DNA from 3 places in the Bradyrhizobium sp. AC87j1 genome. Region 3 is predicted to be linked to each of the others. Evidence: predicted binding sites of a transcription regulator. Region 3 holds the regulator's gene; each other region holds the start of a gene.
What was found. Region 3 encodes LexA, which represses DNA repair genes until DNA is damaged. Its sites were predicted from a motif close to TGTTCNNNNTGTGTTCNG; they were not measured.
Positions count from the first base shown of each region.

Region 1: a site for LexA is predicted at 1,900-1,917, ahead of CV770_RS02425 (nucleoid-associated protein). Genes of this name have one in related genera too.
Region 2: a site for LexA is predicted at 6,501-6,518, ahead of CV770_RS10780 (ImuA family protein). Genes of this name have one in related genera too.

Region 1 is NZ_PTFE01000002.1:200,525-210,956, forward strand. It holds gene CV770_RS02420 (hypothetical protein) at 1-769, opposite strand, end outside; gene CV770_RS02425 (nucleoid-associated protein) at 729-1,826, opposite strand; tRNA gene CV770_RS02430 (tRNA-Tyr) at 2,131-2,216, opposite strand; gene rlmB (23S rRNA (guanosine(2251)-2'-O)-methyltransferase RlmB) at 2,423-3,253, shown strand; gene CV770_RS02440 (hypothetical protein) at 3,377-3,868, opposite strand; gene CV770_RS02445 (hypothetical protein) at 3,912-4,397, opposite strand; gene CV770_RS02450 (hypothetical protein) at 4,681-5,142, shown strand; tRNA gene CV770_RS02455 (tRNA-Thr) at 5,309-5,383, shown strand; gene CV770_RS02460 (GFA family protein) at 5,402-5,815, opposite strand; gene CV770_RS02465 (outer membrane protein assembly factor BamB family protein) at 6,044-7,876, opposite strand; gene CV770_RS02470 (class I SAM-dependent methyltransferase) at 7,970-8,683, opposite strand; gene CV770_RS02475 (methyl-accepting chemotaxis protein) at 8,879-10,432, opposite strand, start outside.
Region 2 is NZ_PTFE01000015.1:436-10,867, forward strand. It holds gene CV770_RS10765 (SDR family NAD(P)-dependent oxidoreductase) at 1-624, shown strand, start outside; gene CV770_RS10770 (error-prone DNA polymerase) at 778-4,158, opposite strand; gene CV770_RS10775 (Y-family DNA polymerase) at 4,155-5,750, opposite strand; gene CV770_RS10780 (ImuA family protein) at 5,647-6,435, opposite strand; gene CV770_RS10785 (putative DNA modification/repair radical SAM protein) at 6,599-7,834, shown strand; gene CV770_RS10790 (UdgX family uracil-DNA binding protein) at 7,834-9,276, shown strand; gene CV770_RS10795 (inorganic phosphate transporter) at 9,375-10,432, shown strand, end outside.
Region 3 is NZ_PTFE01000005.1:82,183-92,614, reverse strand. It holds gene CV770_RS05190 (S41 family peptidase) at 1-1,099, opposite strand, end outside; gene CV770_RS05185 (alpha-hydroxy acid oxidase) at 1,442-2,575, shown strand; gene CV770_RS05180 (HAD family hydrolase) at 2,589-3,212, shown strand; gene CV770_RS05175 (hypothetical protein) at 3,380-3,586, shown strand; gene CV770_RS05170 (molybdopterin molybdotransferase MoeA) at 3,814-5,025, shown strand; gene lexA (transcriptional repressor LexA) at 5,202-5,903, shown strand; gene CV770_RS05160 (hypothetical protein) at 6,471-6,905, shown strand; gene CV770_RS05155 (GAF domain-containing protein) at 7,109-8,050, shown strand; gene CV770_RS05150 (ComEC/Rec2 family competence protein) at 8,060-10,336, opposite strand.

The DNA of each region.
Region 1 (10,432 bases), on a different contig from region 3:
GTTCGGCGGATAGCAAACTATGGCGGGTTTCAGCGTCCCGCCCATCAAGATAAATCCACTCGCATACGTCGGACAACGTCGAAAGAAGCTCGGGCGAAGTCCATGACGAAAGCGGCGCAATAGCTGCGATTACCTTACGTCCACTGCGAAGATGTGCAACGGCCTTTCCATCGTCGTCGATTGATACAGCGTCAGGTAAACACAATGAGAGACGATAACTCGCAACATTCAAAATCTTATCGCGGAGCCATGCATCGGCTACGATCCACGTGCTTACGCTGGTCGGAACCAAGCCTTTCCCAGACATGTCATTGACGAGTCGTCGAGGGGAAGGCGCCGCATCGACGCTTTGCGTAGGAGATGATGTAGAGGAGTCATCCATCCAAGGTCGGACGATCAACCCGGCGCTGGTGCTTTCGAAGTCAATCTCAGCAATCAGTACATTTTCGACGGACTCGAATCTGCTCGGCTCCGTGGCAGCGGAGCGACAAAAGCCATCGATCGTGAAAAACTTTAAAGTATCAGGATGCGGTACTTTGATTATTCGTATCGAGAAGGCTCTTTCTGAAAACTCCTCAAGATCATCGTCCAACAGTTCATAATCATCCGAATGATCCGTCACGCTAATGGTGACCCCCATTTCGGCGGCTTCCAGGCGTGCAGCCTGAAGGAATTGCCAAAACGGCGTCCCGCTGACGGTTATCGTCTGTTGATAGAGATCGCTGGTTTCACTGACGGGGCCGGCCGCGTGCTGGCGCAGCGCTTCCATCAATGCTTTCGTCCGAGAGTTCGTCATCAATAATACCCTGCGTCCTGATTGTTATCGTGGCGCTTCCGTCTGGGCCTCGGTCCACATTCACGACGGCTTTGCCTGCGTCATCAAGTTGCTTCGGGTAGATCACCCAGATGTTTTCTTGCGTTCTGAGGCGCCGAACTTGGGGGGACTTGACGCGCGCTTTATCGATTTCGATCACTTCACCTGAAATGCGATTTCGATGAAGCTCGCGCTCAACGTCTTTTCTGAACCCATCGTCCTGCCAGAACGGACCGAAGACTTGAGCCCCGAAAACGTTGAGGTCTTCTCCGGGCTCGATTGCGTCACGCGAACGCGTCGCTTCGTGTAGGTTCCTTCTCCAATTCCGCTTGACGTCTTCCGGCATCGATTGCCGGTAGACAGCGGCGCTGGCCGCAAGTGACTTGATAAGCCGATCGGTGGCGTCTGATGGCGTCCAAAGCCGCTTTACGCCCAGAAAGGTCTTGAAGTACTCGGTGATATTTCGCTTGTTGGCTCGGTCGTAGACGGCAAGGTCTCCTCCTTTCGCATCCAACACTATCAACGCTGATTTCTGCATCGCCTTGCGATCCTCAACGAATGTGTTGTTTACTTCAGTGACCTTTGCGCGAACGCGACCGTCTTTCGTTGTCTGCTGGTATCGCAGCACTTTTTGATCGTCGAACTTGATGAGCGCAAAAGCGGGCGTGGGCAATCCGCCGAGTTGAGCCACGATGAACGCGCCTTTCGACGAAAGCGGTGCGCCCTTGTGGCCGCTCTGAAAGACCTCGGTCAGTTCCTTAGAGCGCTGGACAAACTTGCTGCTGTCTTCGGACACACTCCGAAGCGAGGGCCGCACTCCCGCATCTTCACCGATGAAATTGAACCTGTTTCCGACATTCGTTTCCCGAATCCGAGCTAGAAAAAAGCTCTCGAATCCAGCCGCATCGATCTCGTCCATCAATTGAAAATCTTCGTCGGCCGGGCCGACAACATGGAAAATCATTCGTTGGATGGAAATACGATCGAGCGCATCTTCATCTAAAAGACCCATTCGTTCCCCCGTCACGTGCCGCGAAGCGAAGACGGAAGTAGCAGAAAGTTCGCTGCTCAACTAACGCGCAATTCGGAACATAATGAGAACACTCTAAGCCGTCAATACGGACTCCGGAAGTTTGGCTACGGCTCTCACGAAGGCGGAGAAGGAGCTTGTCGCGCGGCCACGAGCCGGGCTGCGCCCGTGTCTTCTTGTTGTTGAAAGCGATCGGATTAGTGGGGCTTGAAGTGGGGCTCAGAAGCATCCGAAAAATCTGGCGCGCGGGCGGCACCTGATTTTTCGACTAAGCTATTGAAAAGATTGGTGGGGGAGGCAGGACTCGAACCTGCGAAGCCATGAGGCGGCTGATTTACAGTCAGCTCCCTTTGCCACTCGGGACACTCCCCCGCTCGACGGCAGCACAATCGGGCCGGACCTTGCCGGCGACCGAAGACGGCCATGGAACGTGAAGGCCGCGACAGCCCGGATGGGGGCGCGACCGGGCGCGGTTATGGGCGATCCGATGGGGCAAAGTCAACCGAGGCGAACAGCTAAAATCGCCTTCGAAGCCACCCAAATTGCCATATTCCGGGACCCGTGACACAAGCGAGCCCATGAAGGATCGAAAATTCACCCCCAGGGGCCCTCGCGGCGGGGCTAAGCCCTTCAACAGGCCCGGGAAATCGGGCGGCCGGCCGGCCTGGCGCGACCGCGATTCGCATGCCGACGGGCCGGTCATCCTCTATGGCTGGCATACCGTCACCATGGCGCTGGCCAACCCGGAGCGGCGGATCCGCAAGCTGACGCTGACCGAGAACGCAGCGAAGCGGCTCGTGGACGAAAATATCCAAACCCGCGTCACCCCCGAGATCGTCCGGCCCCAGGAGATCGACCGCCTGCTGCCGCCCGACGCCGTGCATCAGGGCCTGCTCGCCGAGGCCGATCCCCTGCCCTCGCCCGACATCGAGGACTTGGCGCAGGAAGGCATGGTGCTGGTGCTCGACCAGATCACCGATCCCCACAATGTCGGCGCCATCCTGCGCTCGGCCGCAGCGTTCGCGGTGAAGGCGATCGTCACCACCGCGCGCCACAGTCCGGAAGCAACCGGCGTGCTCGCCAAGGCTGCCTCCGGTGCGCTGGAGCTGGTGCCTGTTGTGACCGTGCAGAACCTCGCTCGCGCCCTGACCACGCTGAATGAAATCGGCTTCCAGACCGTCGGCCTCGACAGCGAAGGCAGTGAGGATCTCTCGGACGTCGCATTGCGCGAGCCGCTCGCGCTCGTACTCGGCGCCGAAGGCAAAGGCCTCAGGCAATTGACCCGCGAGACCTGCAGCGTCGTGGCGCGGCTCGACATGCCCGGCGAGATCAAGAGCCTCAACGTCTCGAACGCCGCCGTGCTCTCGCTTTATGTCGGCGCGAGCCGGCTGGGGCTGATGAAGCGGTAAGTGTTTTCGAGCGAAGTGGATACCGGTTCGCGTCAAGAAAACGCGTCAAACCAAAAATCCAAAAAGCAAAACGCCCGTCCGCATCGCGCGAACGGGCGTCTCTTTAGCTCAACCGATCAGAGATCAGTAGTAGCGGCGCAGCACGCGGTGACCGCCGTAGTACGGCGCCGGCACGTGACGGTGGGCGTAGCCGTAGCGCGGACCATAGCCGTAATGCGTGCGCGGCAGGTAGCCGTGCCGCGGGCCGTAGCCGTAGCGGTACGGACGGTAGTACGGGCGGTGATAGGGAGCCACGGCGGCGCGATAGCCGTAGCCGTAATTGGCGGGCGCGACGACCGCGTCTTCACGGTAGGTCGGATACGGCGCGAAAGCGCCCGGGCCGGTGTAGGTCGGGCCCTGGTTGACGTAATAATACTGCGTGGTCGGCTCGGCGAGACGCTCGAAGGCGCCATAGCCGTAGCCGGCACCATAGCCGTAGCCGCCGCAACCGGTGTTGCAGCCGGAATAGACCGGCGCGACTGGCTGGCACGGGTTGAAGCCGCACGCCGCGGCGGGTGCCGTGGCGACGAACATCACGGCAGCTGCCGCGACCAGTCCCGAAATCATTTGACGCATTACTCTCTCCTGTTGATTTCTGTTTGTTGGATTTTGACGTTTCTTAACCCGGCGGCTTGCCGGGGACCTGGACATGCGGCCGCGGTCGCGGTGGCCGCGGACGATCGTTGATTTCAGGCGCGAGGATCACCGGCGGCGGATCGACGGGCACGTCCATCTGCGGCGGCAGCGGCGCCGATTGCGCGCCCCAGCTCTGGTGATAGCTCTCGGCGGGCTTCGGCAATTTGCGGTTCGCGGGCGGCTCGACCTCGAGCCGGCCGTAGCCGGGTCGCAGGCCCAGCGTCGGATAATAATGGCCGACGTCGGCGGGCTGCCGCTCGGCGATATAGCGCCCGCCATAGATCGTGGGCTGCACCTGCTGGTTCTTGCCCAGGCCCCAGACACCCTCGACCACGGCATAGGACGCGTCGATGTTGTTGATGATGATCGGCACGCCGGGCCGGCCGGGAACGACGATATCGAAGCCGCTGCCGGCAAACGCCGTCGCGGGCAGTCCGATCAGAAAGGCAGCGAGCGCCACAACGCGCATGAGGGGGACCCCGGTTATGCGGCGGCAACCTATCCGATCGCGGCGCAGAGAGGGTTAAGGCCCGCTCACCAAATTCCGGTAAGCCTAATGTGTAAGGATTGCGCGCCGCTCAAATGCTGCAAACCGAATGAGCGAAACGTTAACGGCGTGTGACTCCGCCGCACGGAACCGCGCCGTGCGCTCACATCCGTTTGACCGTTTGCTTGCGAAATCCCCCGGTTTCATCGGAACGTCCGGCGCCGCAAGCGTTTAGCCCCCGTCAACAAAATGGGAGCCAACAACCATGAACATCAAACTTCTTGGAGCGACGGCGATTGCGGCGACCATGCTGGCAGGCTCTGCCATGGCGCAGGCCGTCGTCACCAATCCCGGCCGCTGCTCGGCGCAATTCCCCAACGCCAATTGCCAGAATCTCGGCCCCGGCAATCCTTACACCGATAGCGGATACCGCCATCGCCGCGTGTCCTATCGTCAGACCAATGGCGACTGGAATAACGACTGGAACAGGAGCCGCACCGGCTTCTGGCCGACCGACGTCGCGGCCGGCGTAGCCGGCGCCGCGATCGGCACCGCGGGCGCGATTGCCAGCGCGCCGTTCCGCGCCTGGGACAATTCCTATGCCTACGACAATTCGTGGGACAACCGCGGCTGGGACACCCGTACCTACGCCCAGCGTAACGGCTTCGTCTGCACGCCCGGCACCTGGTTCAAGGGCGCAGACGGCCGCCGGCACATCTGCCAGTAAGGCGATCTAAATCGATGCGAGAGATCAGGCGGCCTCCGGGCCGCCTGATTCATGTCTGCGGCGACGGCCTTTCCGGTTCTGGCACTTTCCGATCAAGTCTGGTATTGCGGCGCGCAACGGGTGGACACCCCGGCCCATGCCGGCCCTACCCGCGTCGTCAGGCGTCGCCGGCTTAGCTCAGCGGTAGAGCAGCGGTTTTGTAAACCGAAGGTCGGGGGTTCAATCCCCTCAGCCGGCACCAGCATCTGGCGCGCAGTTTTCAGCTTGAACGCTTCGGCACGCTGCCTTGCTGGAAGTGCTCGGCACCTGACATCTCCACCCATCCATGTTTCGACTGCTCGAACACTGATCTGATGGGCGGTGGAAAATCGGAATTCGCGATCGCGCCGACGGCAACGCCGATCATCGCAGGCAAATTCTCGGCTTGCCAATAAACCGTCGAGCCGCAGTCAGGACAAAAATAGCTGCGGACCTTGCCGCCGCTTGCGGCTGTCCGAACGTACGGCTTTGGCGTCCCTGAAATCGTGACGGTCTCTGCAGCGTAGAAGGCGCCGACGCCGAACGGCGCGCCGGTTCGTCGCTGACAATCAACACAATGACAGGCGACGACGAGTTGCGATGGTCCCGGAAGCGACAGTGCGAGAGCACCGCAGCTGCATCTGGCATCGATCATCGAATTCTCTCCTCGTTGGTCGGGATGCAGTTGAAAGGGAGGCGCCTATGACGAGGTTGACGAAGCGGCCTCAACCCGTGCCCCGGACGCAGTGCAGCGCCTCTTCGGCGATGCGCTGCAGAGCCGGGGCCCATCGCGCCGCATTCCTCCGTGCCGCTTTCTGGGTCCCGGCTCAGCCCCGCAACGCTGAAGGCGTTGCAGCGCGTCCGGGACACGACGGCGAAATTCTCAGTCCGTCCCGACCTCGAACGCCAGCAGCACGTTGCCGGCGACGCCGCTCCATTGGCCGTAGCCGGAATTGGTGTAGAGCATGCCGCCGGCGATGACCGGCCCGGGGCCGTCGATCGCGCCGCCATGGGCGGGGACGCCGTTCACGGCCTTGAAATCCTGCGCGGTGTCGAACTCCCAGAGCAGCTTGCCGTCGGTGGCATAGGCGCGCAGGAAGCCGCTGACGCCGCCGGAGAATACCACGCCCGGGATCAGGCTCACCGCCGCCGAAAGCGCGGGGCTGCATTGGGGACGGTCGCCGCAGGTGACCGGCGGCACTTCCATCGCGATCTTGCCGCTGACGAGATCGAGGCCGAACAGGCCGCCGCCTTGCGTCGAATCGAGTTGCCGCGTGCCGTCACGCATGAAACGCACGTCCGAGTTGGCGACATAGATGCGCTCACCGTCCGCGGCCGAGCCCCACTCGCTGCCGCCGAGCGCACCGCCCTTCCCGATCCGGGTCTGCCACAGGATCTTGCCGCCGTCGTCGGGATCGAGCGCGTGCACGACGCCGGACTTCTGCGCGATGACGAGCACGCGCCTGCCGTCGCGCAAGGTCACGAGGATCGGCGATTGGCCGAAATCGTGATCGGGTCCGTGATCCTCCGGGCAATTGGACTTGTCCGCAGTGAAGCACGCCACGACGAAGGCATCCTTGGGCGTGGCCTGCTGCTTCCAGAGCAGCTTCCCGGTCGCGAGCTCAAAAGCGAGGATCGCATCGGCGGTTGCCGCCGGCGGGTTCGAGTATGAATTGCTGGTCGCCACATAGACGGCGCCCCGCTTCGCATCGATCGTCGGCGCCGACCAGATCGCGGCGCCGGACGGACCGAACAGCTGCGTGCCCCTGGCGTTCTTGCCGGTCGGATGCGGCACTTCCGGAATCGTATAGGCCTGCCAGACCAGCTTGCCGGTCACCGCGTCCAGCGCCACCACGCTGCCGCGGAAGGTGCAGCATTCGTAACTGGCTTGCGAGCCTGCGGCTTCCTCGATCGAGGACACCGGCACGTAGAGCACGCCCGAATGCAGCGTCGGCGCGCCGGTGATGCGCGCGGCGGCATGCTCCTCGACCTTCGTCTTCCAGATCAGCGCGCCGGTCAGCGCGTTCACGGCATAGGCGTTGGCGCGCAAATCGCCGAAGAAGATCGCGAACTGGTCGGAGCCCGGAAGTGGCGCAAAGCTGATCGCGGCCCGCACCGCCGCATCGATCGCCAGCGTCCACAGCGTGCAGCCGCTGCGCGCGTCGAGCGCGTGCACCTTGCGATCGGTGCCGCCGATGAACAGGATTCCGCCCACGATGGTCGGCGGCGCAAACGACACCGAGGCGCCGGGGAACGCATAAGCCCATTTCAACCGCAGGCGCGGCACCTGCTCCGCGGTCAGCCCCGCCATGTCGGCGGGCTGGAAGCGGCTGTTGTTGGTGTCGACGCCCCATCCGTTCCAGCGCGGACCGTCAAAGGCTAGCGGAAAACCGCTGACCTGCTGCGTGCAGCGGCCTTCCGCGTCGGCTGCAATGCCATCGCTCGCGATCTTGCCGGTGACGAAGGAAGCGATCGCGCGGCGCTCCGCATCGCTGCGATCCTTCGCCATCGCCGCCATACTGCCCGAGGTCAAGGTGCCCAGCACATGATCGAACGACATCGCCTGCATGGCGCCGCGGCCCGGCACGCGGCTCTGCGCATCGCCGTCGTGGCATTGCGCGCAATGCGCGGCATAGAGCGCTGCCCCCTCCTGCTGCGCCAGCGCCGGCGCGCTGCACCAGATCAACAACGCGGCCAGGACAGCACATGCTCTCATGGTGGGCTCCGGCATACGACAGGAGATCGCAACACAACCCGAAATCTATCGCCGGGGCGATCACGGACGCAATGGACGTTCCGCCCGCAGCTGTCACACATCCGTGGCCGTGCGGACGCGATCCGGCAACTCGTCCAGCCGCCAGAGCCCGAGGCTCTTGTCGCGCCAGCCGCCATCGCCCTCCTCGCAGCGCTCGTCGATCAACTCGCGCGGCGCCGGCCAGTCGAACGGCGCCTTCGTCATGTTGAGCGCGCGCCAGTCGCCATCCTCGCAATCGCGGTTTTCCTCCCACTCCGGAAACGTCGTGGCGAGCAGGAATTGCGCGCCGCTCTCGCGAAAGCGGGCGATGACGCGGGCGATGTTCTGAAAACTCAGATGCACCAGGCAATCCCGGCACAGGATCAGATCGGCGCGCGGCAGTGCATCGCGCGTGATATCGGCCACCAGGAATCGACCGGCCAATTCACCGCGCGCCGCACGCGCGTTGTTGGTCTCGATCAGCGACGGCACGATGTCGATGCCGATGTAACCGAGATCGAGATTGAGGTGGCCGATCCAGCCGGCATCGCCGCAGGGCGCATCAAGCAGCGAGCGTACGCCGAGCCGCTGCAGCAGCGGAGGAAGCGCATCCCGGATCGCGGCGGTGGCCGTGTCCTCCGAGCCGAGGCCCGACACCGAGTTCGTGGCACCCCAAAGGTTCGTCCGCTCGATCCGCTCGAACCGCGCGGCGAGATCTAGTCCCGAGAAATTGTCGCGGTCGGCGACGAAGCGTTCGTGGGCGAGCACGGGAGGACGATTGGAGATCATGGGATCGGACTCAAGGTCGAGATTCCGGTGCAAACACGCTATACTCGCGTCCGATGCGCTCGACCACCCCGAGAGAGAAGGCCAAGATTGCCGCTGGCGCGGTGACGGCCGTCGTCATGACGGCCGTGCTGTTGGTGTTCGTGCTCGCTTGTCTGCTGGCGCTCTAAGACGCGCGACGGACGGATGCCGGCGGACTTACGCCGTGCGCACCGTCCGCAGGAATTTCCCGACCTCGTCCTTCAGCCGGTTGCTGTCGGTCGCCAGCATCTTGGCGGTCGAGAGCACCTGCGAGGAGGCCGAGCCGGTCTCGGCCGCTCCGCGCTGCACGTCGGTGATGTTCGAGGAGACCTGCTGGGTGCCGTGAGCGGCCTGCTGGACGTTGCGCGAGATCTCCTGGGTCGCGGCGCCCTGCTCCTCGACGGCCGCGGCAATGGTCGAAGACACCTCCGACAGCCGCTCGATGGTCACGGAGTTATCGCGGATCGCGTTGACGGATTCCTGGGTCGCGGTCTGGATGCCGGAGATCTGCAGACTGATCTCGCCGGTCGCTTTCGCGGTCTGCTCGGCCAGCGTCTTCACTTCGGACGCGACGACCGCGAAACCGCGGCCGGCCTCGCCGGCACGCGCCGCTTCGATCGTGGCGTTCAGCGCCAAAAGGTTGGTCTGGCCGGCAATGGTGTTGATGAGCTCGACGACGTCGCCGATCCGCGTCGCGGCAACCGAGAGCTCGCTGACCCGTTCCGTCGTGGTGCGGGCCTGGGCGACGGCTTCGCCCGCCATCCGCGCGGATGCCTGCACCTGCCGGCTGATCTCGTTGACCGAGGAGGACAGCTCCTCCGTGGCGGTCGCGACCGACTGCACATTGCCGGTAGCTTCGCCGGACGCGACTGCGACGACCGAGGTCAGCTCCTGCGCGCGCTGCGCGGTGGTCGCCAGCGTCGAGGACGACGCTTCGAGCTCGGTGGAGGCGGATCCGACCGTCTCGATGATCTCGCCGACTGCACGTTCAAAGCCGTCGGCGAGGTTGACCATGTCGCGACGGCGCTGCTCGGCAGCCTGCTTCTCGACTTCGAGCTGTGCGGCCTTGAGGCGCTCGACCTCCAGTGCATTGGTCTTGAACACTTCGACCGTGTTGGCCATGTCGCCGATCTCGTCGCGCCGGTCCTTCTCGGGCACCTCGGTCTTGAGGTCGTTGCGGGCAAGCCCCTCCATGGCGAGCTTGAGCCGGGCGATCGGCTGCGACATCGCCTTGAGGCCGATGAACAGCGCGATCGCAATGCCCAGGATCAGGCCGCCGGCGCTGACGCCGATCACGGTCCAGGTCGCGGCGTGAGCGTCGCGGCTGATGGTGTCCTTGCGCTTGGCGACGGCCTGGGCGGTCTCGGTCGTGAACTTGGCGATGCGCAGCAGGGCCGCATCGATCAGGGGATCGCACTCCTTGTGCGCGCGTTCGGCTGCCCTGGCATTCTCTTCCGTGCTGCTGGCCTGTGAGCCGGCCTGGAGCACCGGATCGCAGCCGATGAAGGCGGCTTTCAACTGGTCGCCGATGCTCTTCAGCTCGCCGGCACGCGATGGGTCGTCCTGCTCGGCCGCATCGAGGAATTGACGGATTTCGTCGCGGTTCTGGGTCGCGGTCTTGAGGCGTTTGGCATTGCCCGCCTCGGTTGCCTCGGTGAACACCGCATAGAGCGCCGCGTGGTAGGTCTCGGCGCGGCGCTGGGCGCGGGTGAGGTTGAGAGAGGAAGATTG
Region 2 (10,432 bases), on a different contig from region 3:
GAGCTGAAGGCGAAGGGCGTCAACGCCACCGGCGGCCCGGTCGACGTGACCGACGGCGCGGCGCTGAAATCCTGGATCGAGGGTGCAGCAAAGGAGCTCGGCGGCGTCGACCTGTTGTTCTCCAATGCCGGCGCGATGGCGCAAGGCCACGATGCCGCATCCTGGCAGCAGAACTTCCAGCTCGACCTGCTCGGCGCCGTGCATGCGTTCGATGCCGCGCGGCCGTTCCTCGAAGCCAGCGGCGAGAAGAGCGGCGACGCCGCTTTCGTCATCATCTCCTCGATCTCGGCGGCGCAGGCGGACACGGCCAGTTCCTACGGCCCGATCAAGGCGGCGCTGATCCACATGGCCAAGGGGCTGGCGCGGCAATATGCGAAGAAGAAGATCCGTGTGAATGTGGTGTCGCCCGGCACGGTCTATTTCAAGGGCGGGGTCTGGGAGATGGTCGAGAAGAACATGCCCGAGCGTTACAACGACGCGATGAAACGCAATCCGACCGGCCGGATGGCCACGCCGCAGGAAATCGCGAGCGCCGCGGTGTTTCTGGCAAGCCCGGTGTCGGGGTTCACGACGGGATCGAATCTCGTCGTGGACGGCGCGATCTCGAACCGGGTGAATTTTTAGGGCGCGACGTCATCATCGAGGAACTCGTAGGGTGGGCAAAGCGAAGCGTGCCCACGTCTTCGCGACGAGCCGCAAAAGGAGGTGGGCACGGCGCTGACGCGCCTTTGCCCACCCTACGGCAGCCGTGCGTGTGGCGGCACTCCGCGCCACCTCTCAATGAAAATCCCGCGATGGCGGCAGGATGCGGACGTTGCGGGGGTGGCGGTGTTTTTGCGCCGGCATGTCCGTAAGCGCACGGGAGTCTTCGTTGAGCGGCTCGACCACGGTGGCACCTGCGGGCAGTGGATGCCTGCGGCTCAGGGCGTCGTTGGCGAGGCCGACCAGATCATGCGAGCGATCGATCATGCGCTGGGCGATGAGATGCGTCACCTTCTCGGGACTGCTCTGGATATAGCCTTCGACCAGGATGAGGCGCGCGCCCATGACTTCTTTCCGGTACTGCTCCATGATCTTGGGCCACACCACGACATTGGCGATGCCGGCTTCGTCCTCCAGCGTCATGAACACGACGCCGCTGGCGCTGCCCGGCCGTTGCCGCACCAGCACCACGCCGGCGCAGCGAACGCGCCGCCGCTCGTTCTCGTGGCTGATATCCTTGCAGGCGACGACGCGCTCGCGCGAAAACATCTCGCGCAGGAATTCCATCGGGTGCCCCTTCAGCGATAGCCGGATGGTCTGGTAGTCCGCGACCACCTGCTCGGAACGCGGCATCACCGGCAGCGGTTGCGCGTGCTCGTCCGGCTGCTCGCGCGCGGTCGCCGCCTCAAACAGCGGCAGCGGCACGTCGTCGGGCAGCCGCCGCACCTGCCACAGCGCCTCGCGGCGATCGAGCCCGAGCGAGCGAAACGCGTCGGCATCGGCCAGCAGGATCAGCGCGCGCTTGGGCAGGCCGGTGTCGCGGGCGAAATCCTCCAGCGAGGTGAAGGGACGTCGGTTGCGGGCGGCGATGATGCGGTCGGCCCAGTCCTCCTGAGTGACGTATACTTTGCTTTGTCTCTTCGCCTGCTCCTTCTTGAGAGCCTCCTCATCGGGATCGAGCCAATGGAAGCCGTCGATCTGGCGAAAGCCAAGGCGGACGGCACAATACCTGCCGTCAGTATTCTCCAGCGTGTTCTGCGCAAAACTATAGGACACGTCGATATCGCGCACCTCGACGCCGTTCTTGCGGGCGTCGCTGACGATCTGTGCCGGCGCATAAAAGCCCATCGGCTGCGAGTTCAGGAGGCCACAGCAGAAGGCGTCGGGGTGATGATATTTCAGCCATGACGAGATGTAGACGAGCTGGGCGAAGCTCGCGGCGTGGCTCTCCGGGAAGCCGTAGGAGCCAAAGCCCTTGATCTGGTCAAAGCAGCTTCTGGCAAAATTGGCATCGTAACCGCGCGCGACCATATTGCCGATCAGCTTCTCCTCGTATTGGCCAATGGTGCCGACATTGCGGAAGGTCGCCATCGAGCGGCGCAGGCCGTTGGCTTCCTCGGACGTGAACTTTGCCGCCTCGATCGCGATACGCATGGCCTGCTCCTGGAACAGAGGCACGCCTTTCGTCTTGTGCAGCACCTTGTAGAGCTCATCCGCGGGGCCATGCTCGGGCGATGGCGAGGGATAGGTCACTTTCTCAAGCCCGTTCCGCCGCCGCAAATACGGATGCACCATGTCGCCCTGGATCGGTCCCGGTCGCACGATCGCGACTTCGATGACGAGGTCGTAGAATGTCCGCGGCTTCAGGCGCGGCAGCATGTTCATCTGGGCGCGGCTCTCGACCTGGAACACGCCGAGCGATTCCCCGTCACAAAGCATGTCGTAAACTTTGGGGTCGTCCTGTGGAACGCTCGCCAGCACAAACCGCTCGCCCTTATGCTGATCGATCAAATCAAAACATTTGCGGATGCAGGTCAGCATGCCCAGCGCGAGCACGTCGACCTTCATCATGTTGAGCGCGTCGACGTCGTCCTTGTCCCATTCGATGAAGGTGCGGTCGTCCATCGCGGCGTTGCCGATCGGGACATAGGTGTCGAGCCGGTCCTGCGTCAGCACATAGCCGCCGACGTGCTGGGACAAATGCCGCGGGAATTCGATCAGCTCGGCCGCAAGCTCGACCGCGAGGTTGATCATGGGATTTTGCGGATCGAGCCCGGCCTGCCTGACCTGCATGTCGTTGAGACCCTTGCCCCAGCTGCCCCAGACGGTGTCGGCGAGCGCGGCGGTGACGTCCTCGGTCAGGCCCAGCGCCTTGCCGACGTCGCGGATGGCGCTGCGCGGGCGATAGTGGATGACCGTTGCGATGATCGCGGCACGATGGCGGCCGTAGCGGCGGTAGACATATTGCATCACCTCCTCGCGCCGGGAATGCTCGAAATCGACGTCGATGTCGGGCGGCTCCAGCCGCTCCTTGGAGATGAAGCGCTCGAACAGCAGATCGACCTTGGTCGGATCGACCGAGGTGATGCCGAGCACGTAGCACACGGCCGAATTCGCCGCCGAGCCGCGGCCCTGGCACAGGATGTTCTGGCTGCGCGCATAGTGCACGATGTCGTGCACGGTGAGGAAATAATGTGCGTATTTCAGCTCGGCGATCAGCGCGAGTTCTTTGTTCAACGTCGCGCGCAGCTTGTCGTCAATGTTCTCGATGCCGCCAAAGTATTTATCGACGCCCGCCCAGGTCAAATCCTCCAGATGCCCTTGCGCGGTCTTGCCCGGCGGCACCGGCTCGTCCGGATACTGGTATTTGAGCTGGTCGAGTGAGAAGTCGATCTTCCCCGCAAAACGCATGGTCTCCGCGATCGCCTCGGGGACATCGCGGAACAACCGCGCCATCTCCCTGGGTGTTTTCAGAAAGCGCTCGGCATTGGCTTCCAGCTTCCGTCCGACCGCCTCGATCGTGGTCTTTTCCCGGATGCAGGTCAGCACGTCCTGAAGCGGACGGCGGCCGGGATCGTGATAGAGCACCTCGTTGGTCGCGAGCAGCGGCACTTTTGCTTTGGCCGCAAGGTCATCGAGCCGCGCCAGGCGGCGCCGGTCGTCGCCGCGATAGATCAGGCTCGCCGCCAGCCACACGCCCCCGGCGCGGCTCGCCCTCAGCTTTGCAAGCACATCCAGCGCCTGCGCCGGCTCGAAGCGATGCGGCAACGTCAGGACCAGGAGCTGGCCTTCCGAAAATTCCAGGAGATCGGCGAAGGTGAGACGGCACTCGCCCTTCTCGATCCGCGTGATGTCGTCGCCGCGCTTGCCTTTGGTCAGAAGCTGGCACAGCCGGCCATAGGCGGCGCGGTCGCGCGGGTAGACCAGAATGTCGGGCGTGCCGTCGATGAAAACGATGCGCGCACCGATCAGCAGTTTCGGCTTGTGCAGCACCTTGTCATTGTCGAGCTCATTCCAGGCCCGCACCACGCCGGCGAGCGTGTTGTGATCGGCGATTCCGATCGCGGGAATGCCGAGCTTGCTCGCCTGATGCACATAGGCGCGCGGATCCGAACCGCCGCGCAGGAAGGAGAAATTGGTGGTGATGCCGATCTCGGCATAAGCGGGGCTATTCATGCGAAGAGACCGTGCACATACCAGCCGGGAGAAGCAGGCTCGCCGTCGCCGTCGAACACCTCCCCCTCGTAAAGTCCGTCGCGAAAAATCCAGAAGCGCAGGCCCTCGGCGTCCTCGATGCGAAAGTAATCCCGCGTCAGCTGCTTGCCGTCCTGCCGCCACCATTCCATCGCGATACGCTCGGGTCCTTCCACCCGCACCACGGCATGCAGCGCGCGGCGCCAGGTGAACTGATGCGGCGGACCATCCGGCACGGCCGCGAACGGCACCTTGATCGGCTCCGGCTTGTCGAACAGCCTCAAGGGGCGCAGCGGCGGCTCGCTCTCGGTCCGTGCCGGCCATTCGGCCTGCATGGCGGCGGCGAGATGATGCTGCGCCGGCGCGGCCAGCACGGCGCATTCGGGGATATGGGTATCCTCAGGCAGGTGCACGACGACGCGCTTGCCGCCGATGCGCGCGGCGATGCGGTCGATCAGGGCGGCAAGCTCGTCATTGTCGTGGACATGGGCGTCGAGATCGCGCTGCTCCTGCACCACGATCTCGGTGCGGCTCGCCGACAGGCGCACCATGTCGAAGCCAAAACCGGGATCGAGGGGATCGGCGAGCGCATCGAGGCGCTCGCGGAACAGCCGGTCGATCACTTTGCTTTGCGTGACCGGCCGTCCGGTCTCGACCATGATCGCGCGCACCACGCCATCGGTGCGGAAGAAGGCAGCTTCCAGCCGACGCGCGCCTTTGCCCTGTTTCTCCATGGAGGCGATCAACGTGTCCGCCAGCCGCGACAGCGTCATCGCGATCATGGTGTCGGTCGCGATCGGCTCGGCGAAACGCTTCTCGACGATGTAATCAGGCAGCGGCTTTCGCGGGTTGATCGGCGCATCACCCTGCCCCAACGCATGCGCGAGCAAGGTTGAGAACCGCGCCCCGAACCGCGCCGTGATCTCGCTCGGCGAGCGCGCGGTGACGTCGCCGATGGTCTTGAGGCCGGCGCGACGCAGGCCGGTGGTGATGGCCTCGCCCGCACCGAGCGCGGACACCGGAAACCGGCTGATCGCCCTCGCCTCTTCGCCATCGGCAACGATGGTGCCCGTGGCCTGCCGCGTCAGCGTGCGCGCGCAGACCGAGGTGCCGGCGATGGCCGCGCTGACGGCAAAGCCTTGTCGGCCGAGCGCCCGAACCAGCGCCTGCAGCAACGCAGCCTCGCCGCCGAACAGATGCGCACAGCCGGTGATGTCGAGGAACAGCCCATGCGGCGGGTCGAGCGCGACCAGCGGCGTGAAGCGGTCGCACCAGTCGGCGATGTCGCTAAGCGTCTTCGCATCGGCCGCGACATCAGCATCGAACACGCGCAAATCCGGGCACATCGCCCGCGCATTGGCCAGCGGCTGACCGATGTACAGGCCGAGGCGCTCGGCAGCCTCGTCCAGCGCATGGATCACCAGCGCATTGTTCTCCTTGATGACGACAATGCTCGGCTCATTATTGGTTTTACCCAGCCCGGCGCTGTTGAAGAACCGTTGAATCCGGTCGATGGGCAGGCGTGGCAGCCACAGGCTGAGAATACGTCGACGGTTCACTGAACTGGCACTCATCACAATTCCATTCCATGATCCACCGGCCGCACGGGCCATGACGATTACGCAAGAGTTCGGCATCGAAGCGCGGCGCGCCCCATGCGTCCCACACCGACCCCGGCGGCGAATGCGCCGCGCGCAGCATCCACCTGGTCTCCGCGGTCGAAGGCAGCGGCTGCGCGGCCATCCGCAGCAAAAGCCCGGTGACGCCGGAGCCTTGCGCGGCCAGCGTCAGCTTGCGGCTCGCCACGAGATCGAACTGCCTGGTCTCGCCCCAGAGCTCGAGCACGACGGCGCCCAGCGCATCGCAGGCGAGCGCATCGGCCGAGGTGCGTAGCGCGCTCTCGACATCGGCGGCGCGCACCATCACCATGCGGCGCGGATCGAGGCCGAGCTCGGCGAGCCCGCTCATCGACAGTGCGCCTGCCTCTATCTCTGAAAAATCCTGCCGTACCCACAGCAGCGGCCGCTGCGCCGAGACGCGCCCGGCAAGTCCCATGACGAAGCCGGTCGCGGCCGTCCCCTGAGACCCAGCGCAAAACACCTCGTGGATCGCCGCGCGCGCGAGGCCGCCCTTCAGCGCGTTGTCGGCTTCGCTGTGGCCGAGCGCGACGCGATCGTGCGGATGCACGACCGTCGCCGTCTCGATGCGCTCGATCTGGCCGCGCAAGGTCGCAAGCGCGCTTGTCCGTGCGCCGCTCATGCTCGCCGCTCCTTCAGGGGTGATTGCCGATGGCTCTCAAAAAGAGAACCAGCGGCTGGCTCATTTGTTCATGATATGTTCTAATATAAAGCTAACGGCGCGCGGAGAGTCAATCGAATTGGCGCGCAAATAGATTCATGAGTTGAATCAAAGGGATTCCAAGATGGACGTACAACGCAAGCTGGAAATCCTGGCGGACGCCGCCAAATACGACGCGTCCTGCGCCTCCAGCGGCACCGAGAAGCGGGATTCCAGCGACGGCAAGGGCATGGGGTCGACCGCCCCCGGCATGGGCATCTGCCATTCCTACGCGCCTGATGGACGCTGCATCTCGCTGCTCAAGGTGCTGCTGACCAACGCCTGCAATTACGATTGCCTCTATTGCGTCAACCGCGCCTCCTCGAACGTGCCGCGCGCCCGCTTCACCGTCGACGAATTGGTCAAGCTGACGCTCGACTTCTACCGGCGTAATTACATCGAGGGTCTGTTCCTCTCCTCCGGCATCATCCGCAGCCCCGACTACACCATGGAGCAGGTGGTGAGCGTCGCGCGAAAACTGCGCGAGGAGCATCACTTCCGCGGCTATATCCATCTCAAGACCATTCCCGAGGCCGATGATGCGCTGATCGCGGAAGCCGGCAAATATGCCGATCGTCTCTCCATCAACATCGAGATGCCTGAGGAGACGAGCCTGCAGCAATTCGCGCCGGAGAAGGACGTGCGCGCGATCCGCCGCACCATGGGCAGGCTGCGGCTGAAGCTGGACGAGGCCGAGGAAGGCCGCAGCGCGAAGACCAAGGCGAGGCCACAGCGTTTCGCGCCGGCGGGCCAAAGCACGCAGATGATCGTCGGCGCTGATGCTGCCTCCGACCACACCATTCTCCACACCAGCGCCAATCTCTACGGCGCCTACCGGCTGCGGCGCGTCTACTACTCCGCCTTCAGCCCGATCCCCGACGCCAGCCGCGCCTTGCCTCTGGTGCAGCCGCCGTTGCTGCGCGAGCACCGGCTCTACCAGGCCGACTGGCTGATGCGGTTCTACGGTTTCGATGTCGGCGAGATCGTCGACGACAGCGCGATGCTGCCGCTCGACATCGATCCGAAGCTGGCCTGGGCGCTGCGTCATCGCGATCGCTTCCCGCTCGACGTCAACCGCGCCAGCCGCGAGGAGCTGCTGCGCGTGCCGGGCTTCGGCACCAAGGCGGTCGAGCGCATCATTGCAACACGGCGCACCACCACGATCCGCCTCGCCGATCTCGCCCGGCTGCACGTGCCCCGCAACAAGGCGCTGCCGTTCATCGTCCTCAGCGATCACCGCCCCTCGCCGCATCGTCTCGATGCCGCCGGGCTGATCGAGCGCTTCAAGCCGAAAGCAACTCAACTGGGATTTGGCTTCTGATGCAGTACATCACCCTCGACACCGAAACCGATTTCGACGGCTGGCGCAAAGCCGCGCGCAGCCTTGTGCTTCATTACGTGCAGCCCACCGATGTCACCTGGACCGTGCAGGGCGGGGAAGCCGATTTGTTCGCACCGCCTGCACCGTCTCCGATCCTCGAGGTGAATGACGGCACCTTCAACGTATCAGGCAAATTCATCGAGCTTGCCCAGGCCGCAATCCTGCACCGCGATATCCAGCGCTTTGCGATCCTCTATCGCCTGCTGTTTCGGCTGAAGGACAACCACGATCTCATCGAGGTCGCGACCGACCCTGACGTCGCGCAGGTTACGGCGATGGCCCGCGCGGTCCATCGCGACGAGCACAAGATGCACGCCTTCGTCCGCTTCCGCGAGATCGGACGCGAGCGCGCAGCGCATTACGTCGCCTGGTTCGAGCCGGAGCATCACATCGTCGAGCTCGCAGCCCCGTTCTTCGCAAAGCGCTTTGCCGACATGCCCTGGTCGATCCTGACGCCGGACCTCTGCGCACATTGGGACGGCCACGCGCTCGCGTTCACGCCGGGCGTCAGCAAGAGCGAAGCACCGGGCGAAGACCGGCTGGAGGAAACCTGGCGGCGCTATTACGCCAGCATCTTCAATCCGGCCCGGCTCAAGGTGAAGGCGATGCAGGCCGAGATGCCGAAGAAATATTGGAGGAACCTGCCCGAGGCTTCGATCATTAAGCCCTTGATCGAGGACGCCGAACGCATGACCGGCGCCATGATCGCCAATGCCGCAACCGATCCGCACAAGCCTCAGAAGCGGCCGGAGGCTCCGATGAAACGCAAGCCAGCTGCCGACGATCTCGAAGCGCTCCGCGAGGAGGCCGCGCATTGCCGCGCCTGCCACCTCTACAAGGACGCGACCCAGACCGTGTTCGGCGAAGGCCCGAGATCCGCCAACATCATGTTGGTCGGCGAGCAGCCCGGCGACAAGGAAGATCTCGCCGGCCACCCCTTCGTCGGTCCGGCGGGCCAGATGCTCGACCGTGCGCTGGAGGAGGCCGGTGTCGATCGCAAGAAGGTCTATGTCACCAACGCGGTGAAACACTTCAAATTCGTGCCGCGCGGAAAGATCCGCCTGCACCAGAAGCCGAATACGCCGGAGATCCGGGCCTGCCGGCAATGGTATGAGCGGGAAGTCTCGGCAATTCAGCCAGATCTGATCGTGGCGATGGGCGCTACCGCCGCGCAAAGCGTGTTCGGCAAGATCACTCCCATCGGCAAGTCCCGCGGACGGCTCATCGACCTTCCCGACGGACGCAAAGCGCTGGTGACGGTGCACCCGTCCTATCTGTTGCGGCTGCCAGATCCTGAAGCCAAGGCGCTGGAATATCAGCGCTTTGTCGACGATTTGAAGATCGCTGCCGGCTTGCAGAAGAAAGCCGCGCGGGCAGCCTAAATACTGGCAGGAAAACGGTTTTCAACCGCCGCTTGTCATCCAGCCTTCAAATCCATCGCGGACAATACCCTTACTTCAAAGTTAAGGGGCGTCCAGACATGACCGATGTAGCATTCGACCGCGCGGTAGCCGATCCCGCGCCGATCCAGCCGGCCTCGCGGCCAAATCTCGACAAGGGCTTCAATCCGCTGACGATGATCCTGTTCTTCGGCATCCTCGCCGCGGGCCTGCTGTTCGTCGCCTACAGCATCTATGTCGACGTCAACGCGACCGGCGCGCGCGTGACGAGCTACCTGCCCTACATCCTGTTGTTCGTCGCGCTCCTGATCGCGCTCGGCTTCGAATTCGTCAACGGCTTTCACGACACCGCCAATGCGGTGGCGACCGTGATCTACACCCATTCGCTGCCGGCCGAAGTCGCGGTGATGTGGTCGGGCTTCTTCAACTTCCTCGGCGTGCTCATGTCCTCCGGCGCGGTCGCCTTCGGCATCGTCTCGCTGCTGCCGGTCGAGCTGATCCTGCAGGTCGGCTCCAGCGCCGGTTTCGCGATGGTGTTCGCGCTGCTGATCGCCGCGATCCTGTGGAATCTCGGCACCTGGTTCTTCGGTCTGCCCGCCTCCTCCTCGCACACGCTGATCGGCTCGATCATCGGCGTCGGCGTCGCCAACGCCGTCATGCGCGGCCGCGACGGCACCTCGGGCGTGGACTGGACCAAGGCGACCGAGATCGGCTACGCGCTGCTGCTGTCGCCGCTGTTCGGCTTCATCTGCGCCGCGACGCTGCTGCTGCTGCTCAAGTTCATCGTGCGCAACCCGGCCCTGTATGCTGCGCCCGAAGGCAACAAGGCGCCGCCGCTCTGGATCCGCGGCCTCTTGATCGCGACCTGCACCGGCGTCAGCTTCGCGCACGGTTCGAACGACGGCCAGAAGGGCATGGGCCTGATCATGCTGATCCTGATCGGCACCGTGCCAACCGCCTATGCGCTCAACCGCGCGCTGCCGGAATCCCAGGTCGCCCAGTTCCAGAAGGTCTCGGATGCCGCCTCCAAGGTGATCGCGGCCAAGGGTGCCGGTCACTCGATCATCGGCGATCCCCGTCCTGCGGTGACCCAGTACATCACCTCGCACCACATCAGCGAGGGCACCTACCCCTCGCT
Region 3 (10,432 bases):
TGTCGGGGGCGATGCCCTGGGCCTGGATCGAGCGGCCGGACGGCGTGTAGTAGCGCGCGGTGGTCAGCGCCAGCGCGCCATTGCCGGCACCGAGCGGAATGACCGTCTGCACCGAACCCTTGCCGAACGAGCGCGTGCCGATGATGGTCGCACGCTTGTGATCGTGCAGCGCGCCGGCCACGATCTCGGAAGCCGAGGCCGAGCCGCCATTGACCAGGACCACCAGCGGCTTGCCCCTAGTGAGGTCGCCGCCATGCGCGGTGAAGCGCTGGGTCTCTTCCGGACTGCGGCCGCGGGTCGAGACGACCTCGCCGCGCTGGAGGAAGGCGCTCGACACCGAGACGGCCTGGTCGAGCAGACCGCCCGGATTGTTGCGCAGGTCCATCACGTAGCCGGTGAGCTTCTCCTGCGGCACTTGCTTGGAGATCGCGGCGATCGCCTTCTTCAGGCCGTCGGTGGTCTGCTCATTGAACGAGGTGACGCGGATATAGCCGATGTCGCCGTTCTCGACGTGGAATCGCACCGGGCGCACGTGGATGATCTCGCGCGTGATCGCGACGTCGAGCGGCGCGTCAGCACCCTTGCGCACGATGGTGAGCTTGGTCTTGGTATCGACCGGGCCCTTCATCTTGTTGACGGCCTGCTCGAGCGTCATGCCCTGCACGGCCTCGCCGTCGATCTTGCTGATGAGGTCGCCGGACATCAGGCCGGCCTTCGAGGCGGGCGTATCGTCGATCGGGGAAACGACCTTGACGAGACCGTCTTCCATCGTGACCTCGATGCCGAGGCCGCCGAACTCGCCGGAGGTGGTCTCCTGCATCTCGGTCCAGGCCTTCGCGTTCATGTAGCGCGAATGCGGATCGAGCGAGGTCACCATGCCCGTGATCGCGCCTTCGATCATCTTGGCGTTGTCGGGCTTCTCGACATAGCTCGCCTTGACGCGCTCGAACACCGTGCCGAACAGGTTGAGCTGGGAATAGGCATCGTCCGCGCTCGCTGCCGCCCGTGCCGCCCATACACCACCGTGCGGGCTGGCGACCAGAAGGGTGAGACACGCTCCGGTGAGCGCGCCCAGAGGGAACAGCAGGGTTTTCCGCATGGGTGGGCTTGCCTTTTTGCTTGGCGGTTCGCTTGAGCTTGCCTGGGCTCGTCTCTCGAGACTTGGGAAGCAGATTTGGGACGCGCCATGCAATTGGCGATCCAGTCCACTTCTCACAATACCATTCTGGTTTCTTCAAGGCCGGGACGCACCGCCGACCGGTACACCGCAAAAATCGCTTCGTTCAGGCCTAAACTTTTGGCAACGTTGCAGGACTGGCCCGCCCCAAGGGGGAATAGGTGCGCCCGTCCACGCCGCGCAGCCATGCCATTTTAGGATGGTTTTGGAGCGCTGGACGGGTTAGGCGATGACACAAGGCTTCAAATTCTCGGGAGGATAACAATGAACGAAGCACCCCGGATCCGGCCGGAACGGAACGTCGAGCTCGGCGCCAGCAACGAGCCGTTCCAGAACCTGCACGAATTCATTCGGAAAGCGCGGGCCAACCTCAACCAGAACGCCTGGGACTACATCGTCGGCGCCGCCGAGACCGAAACCACGATGCGCCGCAACCGCATGGCGCTGGACGAGATCGCCTTCCGCCCGCGGGTGCTGCGCGACGTCCGCAAGGTCGACGGCTCGGTTCAGCAGTTCGGCCGCAAGATGCGCCTGCCGGTGGTGCTCGCCCCGGTCGGCGCGCTCGAGATCTTCGATCCGGATGGCGCGGCGAGCGTCGCGCGCGCTGCCGGCACCTTCGGTGCGGCGCACATGCTGAGCTCGGTGTCCGAGCCCGGCCTGGAGCAGACCGCCGAAGCCGCGCCGGATGCGCTGCGGCTCTATCAGCTCTATGTCCGCGGCGACGACGCCTTTGTCGCCGATGTCGTCAGCCGGGCCGAGAAGAGCGCCTATGCCGGCTTCTGCCTGACCGTCGACACCGCCCATTACAGCCGTCGTGAACGCGACATCGCCAAGCGCTACGTTCGCGAGAGCCGCCTGCGTGCCACCGGCGGCGATTTCCAGAAGGGCCTGGAGTGGCGGACCGTGAAGATGATCAAGGACAAGTTCAGGATTCCGCTGATCCTGAAGGGCATCGCCACCGCCGAGGACGCCCTGATCGCGGTCGATCACGGCGTCGAATGGATCTACGTCTCCAACCATGGCGGCCGCCAGCTCGACCACGGCCGCGGCGCCATGCATGTGCTGCCCGAGATCGTCGAGGCCGTGAAGGGCCGCGCCAAGATCATGGTCGACGGCGGCATCTGCCGCGGCACCGACATCGTCAAGGCGATCGCGGCGGGCGCGGACATGGTCGGCATCGGCCGGCTGCAATGCTGGGCGCTGGCGGCGGCTGGCGAGGCCGGCGTCGCGCGGATGCTGGAGCTGCTGGAGGACGAGGTGCTGCGCTGCCTCGGCCTTTTGGGCGCCACGTCATTTGCCGAGGTGGACAAATCCTGCCTGCATCCGGCGACCGCCACCAACCCGCCGAGCGTGTTCAGCGCATTCCCGCTGTTCGACCACGATCCGTATCGATACTGAGTGAAAGGACGCAATGACTTCGCTCTCTCCCGGCAGCGCGGATGCGCTGCTGTTCGATCTCGGGCGCGTGGTGCTCGACATCGATTTCTCCAAGGCGATCGCCTGCTGGGCGGGACATGCCGGCTGCCAGCCCGAGGCCATCGTCGCGCGCTATGTGCGTGACGATGCCTACCGGCTGCATGAGGTCGGCAAGATCAGCGACGAGGATTATTTCGCCTCGCTGCGTGCATCGCTCGGCATCGGCATTTCGGACGCGCAGTTCCTGGAAGGCTGGAACGCGATCTTCGCCGGCGAGATGCCTGATATCGCCGAGCTGCTGCCGCGCGCGGCGAAACAGATGCCGCTCTACGCCTTCTCCAACACCAACCGGCCGCATGTCGACTATTTCTCGAAGGAATACGGCGAACTGCTCGGCCATTTCCGCGCGCTGTATCTGTCGTCAAGCATCGGCCTGCGCAAACCGGACGCGGAAGCCTTCGACCATGTCGTCGCCGCGATCGGCGTGCCCGCAGGGCGCATCGTGTTCTTCGACGATCTCGCCGAGAACATCGAGGGCGCGCGGTCGCGCGGGCTGACGGCGGTGCACGTGACGTCGCCGCGCGACGTCGGGAACGCCTTGAAGGCATTGGGCATCTGACGATCTCCGCTCAGTGGGAGGCGCAAGGTCGGGCAGCCCTCCCGGAACCAATTTGCCCAAAATGAGGAACCAGAGCGCTTTGTGCATTTTTGTACGGAGTTCCGGGAACGGAATGGCCCCTTCCGGACTCTTGAGTCCGTTGGGACTTCTACACCGGACTTATGGACGTGCTGGGCAAAACCTATCTCACCAAGCAAGCCTCTCTCCTGCTTGAATTCGCAAGAACCACCTCGGATTCTGACCTTTCCGCCAAGCTGATCAGCAAGGCCGCCGACCTGAAATCCCAGGCCGATCCGCTGCCCGACAAGGATCAAGGCCCGAAGGCTCCCGACGTCGCGCTGGACGACGGGCCGGACCGGCCGAGCGGGAGTTGAGCGATGCTGGCCGTGGCGCTCGTCATTCTCGTCCTCGCCATGGCCACCCTCCTGCCGATCGGTCTCGTTCTCTGGATCATGCCACACCAGGCCTGAGCCCGCTTTCCATCCAGGGCCGGAAGCGGCAGGATAAATCGTGCCCGCACCGCAATTTTGCCTCTGCTCCCGCGCTCGGCTAGAAGACTGTCGGAACATTTCGTCCGAACGTGCCGAGCAGGAGTTTCGCCGTGGCCTTGATGCCGGTTTCCGACGCCCTTGCTGCGGTGCTGGCGGGTGCAGAGCCGCTGCCTGCAGAGATGGTTTCACTCGACGAAGCCTACCATCGCGTGCTCGCGCAGGACGTCGCTGCGCGGCGTACCCAACCGCCCCAGGCGATGTCGGCGATGGACGGCTATGCCGTGCGCGCGGCCGACGCAGCGACAATCGATTCCAGGCTGACGATGATCGGTGAGGTCGCAGCGGGCCGTCCGTTCACGGGAAGGGTCGGCGCCGGCGAAGCCGTGCGGATCTTCACCGGCGGCGTCGTTCCCGACGGCGCGGACGCAGTCGTGATCCAGGAGGACACGATCGCCGAGGGCAAGCAAATAACGATCAAGGAAGCCGCGATCGTGGGTCGGCACATCCGCCCCGCCGGGGTCGATTTCCGCGAGGGCGACGTCCTCCTGCGCAAGGGAACCCGTCTGACGGAGCGCGATCTCGCCCTCGCCGCTGGAATGAATCACCCGCATCTCGCCGCCTGCCGCCGCCCGAAGGTCGCGATCCTCGCCACCGGCGATGAACTGGTGATGCCGGGCTCAACGCCCGGGCACGGCCAGATCGTCTATTCCAACGGCTACGCCCTGCACGCGCTCGCCCGCAGCGAGGGCGCCGAGACCATCGACCTCGGTGTCGCCGCCGATACGCTGGAGGCCACCACCGCCGGCATCCGCCGCGCGCGCGAAAGCGGCGCCGACGTCCTGGTCACGACCGGGGGCGCATCGGTCGGCGACCACGATCTGGTCCAGCAGGCGCTGAAGGACGAAGGCATCGCGATGGCGTTCTGGAAGATCGCGATGCGGCCCGGCAAGCCGATGATGCACGGACGCTTAGGGACGATGGGCGTCATCGGCCTGCCCGGCAATCCCGTGTCGTCCTATGTCTGCGCCTTCCTGTTCATGGTGCCGCTGATTCGCGCCCTGTCGGGCCGTTCGGTGATTCATCACCATCGCGAGCGCGTCGTGCTGGGCCGCGATCTCGGCGCCAACGACCAGCGCGAGGATTATCTGCGCGCGCGCCTGGAGCTGCGCGACGACGGCACGCTCGTCGCCCTTCCCGTCAGCCATCAGGACTCCTCTCTGCTTGCGAATCTTGCTGCAGCACAGGTACTTCTCGTGCGCGCACCGTTTGCGCCAAAGGCCGAGGCCGGCAGCCCTTGCGAGGTGCTGCGGCTCCCCGTCTGACCTGCGCGGCCACACGCATTCCGCGCGCTCCGTCTTGTTCACGCTAAATTAAGCAGTTGCGGAACATGTATCGAACATATAGTGTCCGTTCATGATTTGTTTCGAGGATGTAGCGGCTTATCGCTGAATTCATCGTCTCGGAATCGAACGACATCAACCGGGGGACTTTGGTCGAGATGTTAACGCGCAAACAATACGAGCTTCTGCGGTTCATCAGCGAACGCTTGAAGGAAAGCGGCGTGCCGCCGTCCTTCGACGAGATGAAGGATGCACTCGACCTGCGCTCGAAGTCAGGCATCCACCGCCTGATCACCGCGCTCGAAGAGCGCGGCTTCATCCGCCGCCTGCCCAACCGCGCCCGGGCCATCGAAGTGATCAAGCTGCCGGAGCTCCAGGCTGCCGCCGGCAACCGACGCGGCTTCACGCCAAGCGTCATCGAGGGCAATCTCGGCAAGGTGCGCGCGAGCTCCAGCCCGTCCGCAGACGAGGGCGAGCGACCCGTTGCGGTGCCGGTGATGGGCCGAATCGCGGCCGGCACCCCGATCGAGGCATTGCAGACCCGCAGCCACACCATCAGCGTGCCGCCCGACATGCTCGGCTCCGGCGAGCATTACGCGCTCGAAGTGCGCGGCGATTCCATGGTCGAGGCCGGCATCCTCGACGGCGACATGGCGTTGATCCAGCGCAACGAGAGCGCCGATACCGGCGATATCGTGGTGGCGCTGATCGACGACGAGGAAGCCACGCTCAAGCGCTTCCGCCGCCGCGGCGCCTCGATCGCACTGGAGCCCGCCAATGCCGCTTACGAGGTGCGCATCCTGCCGCCAAACCGCGTGAAGATTCAGGGCAAGCTGATCGGGCTTTACCGCAAGTACTGATACCGGAACTACTCATACCGGAAGTAGTCAGCGCCTCGCGCGCGCCTTCGATCGGCATCGCCGATCAGAGATCGGAGCGGATGATGGTCCGCTCCGGCGGGATAGCCCTTCTGGTACTGCACAGATTGTCCGGCCCCTCCTCCTTTCGCGACATCCTCGGTAGGCCGCGCGAAGCAACATCGCTTCGCGGCCTTTCGAGTTCGAGGGAGACAGCCCAAATGCGCCAGATCGTTTGAGCGCAGCCGCAGCGACGCTGGTTGCATCATCATGTCGGCAAGGACACGGCCGTGATCTAGAAAATCCGCAACGACCGCGTACACAGCCGAGCTGACGATACTCGGGCTGGCTGGTTTCGCCGGTCGTTGACGCGCGCCTGCCAAATGCACGGAAGCCGACTTTGTTCCTATCGAATTCGGAAAAGATGGAAAAGATAATGTGATCGGGGCTCGCGGATCCCAGCCGTAGATTTGCCTACAACCAAGCAGACCGTCACGTGCTTCCACTCTGGTAGGGGCCTGCGCCTCCGAAAGAGGTGCGGGTCGCTATCTCTGCATTGAGGAGCACCCGATGTGTGACTACAGCCTGCATGCCGTCGCGACGCGCCCCGCAGAAGTCGGCGAGACGATCGTCACGACAACATTCCGCGGCACCTCGACCCGCGGCTTCGCCTCCGAAGCCGATCTCTCCGTCGCGGTCTGCCTGCTGCCGGGAACGGAGCTCGCTTTCGCCGACAACGTCCGTTACGACAACCGCTGGATCTGGACGCGCACCGTCAACTCCCGCGTCGGCAAGTTCGGCAAGATCGATCCGCACATTCCCGATCGCCATCATGATGCGATTGAATTCCCGGACGGCAAATCCGTGCTGGTGACGCAGCTCGTCGAAGGCCAGCGCGCAACCGTGCTGCAACTGCCCGTGACCCAGCCGATCGGCGAGCGCGAGCACAAGCCGCAGATCATCGCCGACAGTCGCCCGACGGTCACGCGACTGCCGATCGGCTGACGCCCCGGCCGACAGGTCGAGGGCCAGGATTGAAATGCCGTCGCCGGCCGAGGCCGGCGAGCCCGGTGGGTTTTTGTTTCACGACATTCGAGCGGCGAACCTCGTCGCCGCACGAAGTTTGGGCCGTCCTGCCTGAATTTTGAACCTCCGCTCCGCAGCCAAATGACCGATGCTGTCGTGATCTGAGGCGGCGGACACGCTCGATGAAAACCTTCATTCGCGTCGTTGAACTCTGGGTGCCTGACCGGACGCGCATGCGGCTGGAATTCGGCGGCGGCCTCTACGATGAAGGGCTGTCCGCGTTCAAGGCCGTCAGCGAAGAGCTGCACTTCGGATATGACGAGGGGCTTCCAGGCAAGGCCTGGGCCTGCGGCCATCCCGTCATCCTCACGAAATTCGCCAACTCCTATTTCAAGCGGACTGATCAGGCCGTCGCGGCCGGCCTCACTTGCGGCGTGGCGGTGCCGGTGTTCGCGGGCGAATTCCTGCAAGCGGTGATGGTGCTGTTCTGCGGCGACGACGAGGCGCATGTCGGCGCGATCGAACTCTGGCACAACGATCCTGATCTCTCCCACGAGATGGGCCTCGTCGACGGCTATTACGGCGCAGCTGACATGTTCGAATTCAACTCCCGCCACACCAGATTTCCTCGCGGCTTCGGACTGCCCGGACGCACCTGGAAGGCTGGCCTGCCGCTGATCATCAAGGACCTGCACGACGCCAAGAGCTTCCTGCGCTGGGAGGACGCAGCCAAGGTCGGGATCAATCTCGGCGTCGGCGTGCCCTACCGAACCGGCACCGACCAGACCTGGGTCCTGACATTCCTCTCCGCGCAGGCAACGCCGATTGCGCGACGCTTCGAGATCTGGGTCCCTAACGAGGCCCGTTCGGCGCTGGTCTTTCGCGCCGGCGATTGCAGCGCGCACACCGACCTTGACGCGCTCTATGCGACCAGATTCATCGCCCGAGGACAAGGCAGCATCGGCGGCGCCTGGGCCACCGGCATGCCGGCGCTCAACGACGATCTCACCCACGACGGCTCGGTCGCCGGCTCGGACGCCTGCGCAGCGGGGTTGAGGCGGATGGTGGCCCTGCCAGTCATCGGCAACGCAAGGCTCGAGGCCGTGCTGGCCTGGTATCTGTAATCGATCGCGTCAATCGTCGGCCTGCAAGTCGGTCTCCGATGGCGTTGCGTCGCGGCTGCGGGGAGCCGCCTTCGGCGCAAGGCTGCCGTCGAAATCACCTTCGCCGGCACCGGCCGGTAACCACGGGCGGTTCGTGCCTCTTGTCCTCACCGCCTGAACCGAAAAGCCGTCGCCACGCTGGGTCAATGCCAGCGCGCCCTGGCGAGCGAGCCGCGGCCGATCCACCACCATCGCCGCACAATCGGGCGGCGCGGGCCGTGACGTCACCACCAGCGCGGCCCGGCTGCAATCGTCCGCCAATGCGTCGATGCGCGAAGCCAGCGCGACCAGCCGTCCGTCGGCGAGCGGCATATCGTGCGACGAGTCCGGCTGCGTGACGCCGCTCGCCAGCGCGCTACTGCCGGCATCGCGCGGATCGGCGTCGGCAGCCAACCACTCCTTGAGCAGGAAATTGTCCTTGCCCGCCCTGATCAGATGCAAACGCCCGTCTCCGCCGCGCACCGCGACGCTCGCGCCGTCCCCGGCAATCAGGATATCGGGCTGCCGCACCGACAGCCCCCAGCCGATGGAAACGAGCAGCACCATGGCACCGCACCAGCGCAAGGGCGTGCGCAACAGGCTCATCACGATGATCCCCAGGCTCGCGGCGATCAGCGGCGCGATGCCAAAAGCCGGGATGCGGCCGACCGCGCCCGGCAATGCCGCCACCCAGCGCGAGACCGCGACCATCCAGTCGATCCCGATCCCCATCAGCCACCAGAACACGCCGTCGAGCCCGAACGGCGCCGCGAGCAGGCCCAGCAGCCCCGCCGGCATCACCAGCGCAGAGACCACCGGCATCGCGCCGAGATTGGCGAGCACGCCGTAGGGCGTGACGCGGTGGAAGTGGAAGGCGGCGTAGGGCGTGGTCGCAAGCCCGGCGATCAGCGAGGCCAGGAACAGCATCGCGATCTCGCGGCCGCCCCACATCGCGATCCGCGCGGTGGCGGAATGATCGGGGGATGCGAACAGGTTCGGCATGCCGATCTGCACCAACGCAACGAGTCCGAGCGTCGCGGCGAACGACATCTGAAAACTCGGATGCACAAGCGCTTCCGGCGCGACCGCGAGCACGATCAGCGCCGCCACCGCGAGCGTACGGAACGTGATGGCGCGGCGATCGACCATCACCGCGATCAGCACCACCGCCGTCATGAAGAACGAACGTTGCGTCGCGACCTCCGCGCCAGACAAAAGCAGATAGAACGCAGCCGCGACCAGCGCCGCGGCCGCCGACCATTTTTTGATGGCAAAGCCGGCTGGCAGTCCCGGGATCAAGGCCAGCAATGCGCGCACCGCGAAGAAGACCACGCCCGCGACCACCGCCATGTGATAGCCGGAGATCGACAACACGTGCCCGAGCCCCGAGATGAACATCGCGTCGTTCACGGGCGTGGAAATCGCATCGCGCCGTCCGGTGAGCAGCGCTGTCGCGATCGCGCGGTTGTCCCCCTCGAGCGTGGCGCGGATGCGGGCGTCGATCGCATCGCGCAGGCCCTGCATGAAGGCGGCGTAACGCAGCCGCAGGCCGCCGGCATCGGGCGGGATTGAAGCCGTGATCGCGCCCATCACGAAGCCGGAGGCGCCGATGCCCTGGAAGAACATGTCGCGCGAGAAATCGTAGCTGCCCGGGCGCACCGGCGAGAGCGGCGGCATCAGCCGCGCCTTCAATTGAACGAAGCTGCCGACCTCGGGCGCAGTGCCCTTGCGCACCGACAGGCGGACGCGTTCCAGCTTGACCTCGCTGCGCTGCGCCTCCATCGCGGTGACGCGCAGCACGAAACGATCGGTGCGCTCGCGGATGTCGCGGGCCTCGACGAAACCCGACAGCGCCACCGAATAGAGCGGCTTGGCCAGCACCGGGTGGGCGATGCGCGCCGTCTTCCAGGTCGCCACGGCAAAGCCGGAAGCGACCGCCGCGATCATGATCGCGGGCGCGAACAGCCGGCTCCGTCGCAGCAGGATCGCGCCGAGCAGGAGTACGGCCGCCGTTGCCGCGACGACCCATAACACCGGCTCGTGATGAGCAGCGAAGTAGAGCGCGATGCCGCCGCCAAAGGCGACCGGCACCCACGGCAGCAGGCGGCCGGGGCCGGCCTCGGCACGGGCCCATTCGCCTAGCGTTTCGACGATTGCGGGCCAGATGCCAAAGCCCGCGGGGGCAAAGCCGCCGGCCGGGCTAGCGCGGCCGACGGGCCACGTCCCGGCAACTCCCTGGGACCGCACTGGCCGGCCCGGCTCCGCCATGTCCCTGCACCTTACGCGACGCGACTGGCACTGAGGCTACCGGAACGTGCGACCGCGCGAATAGCGGTACAGATCGGGAACAAGAGAAGGCGCCCC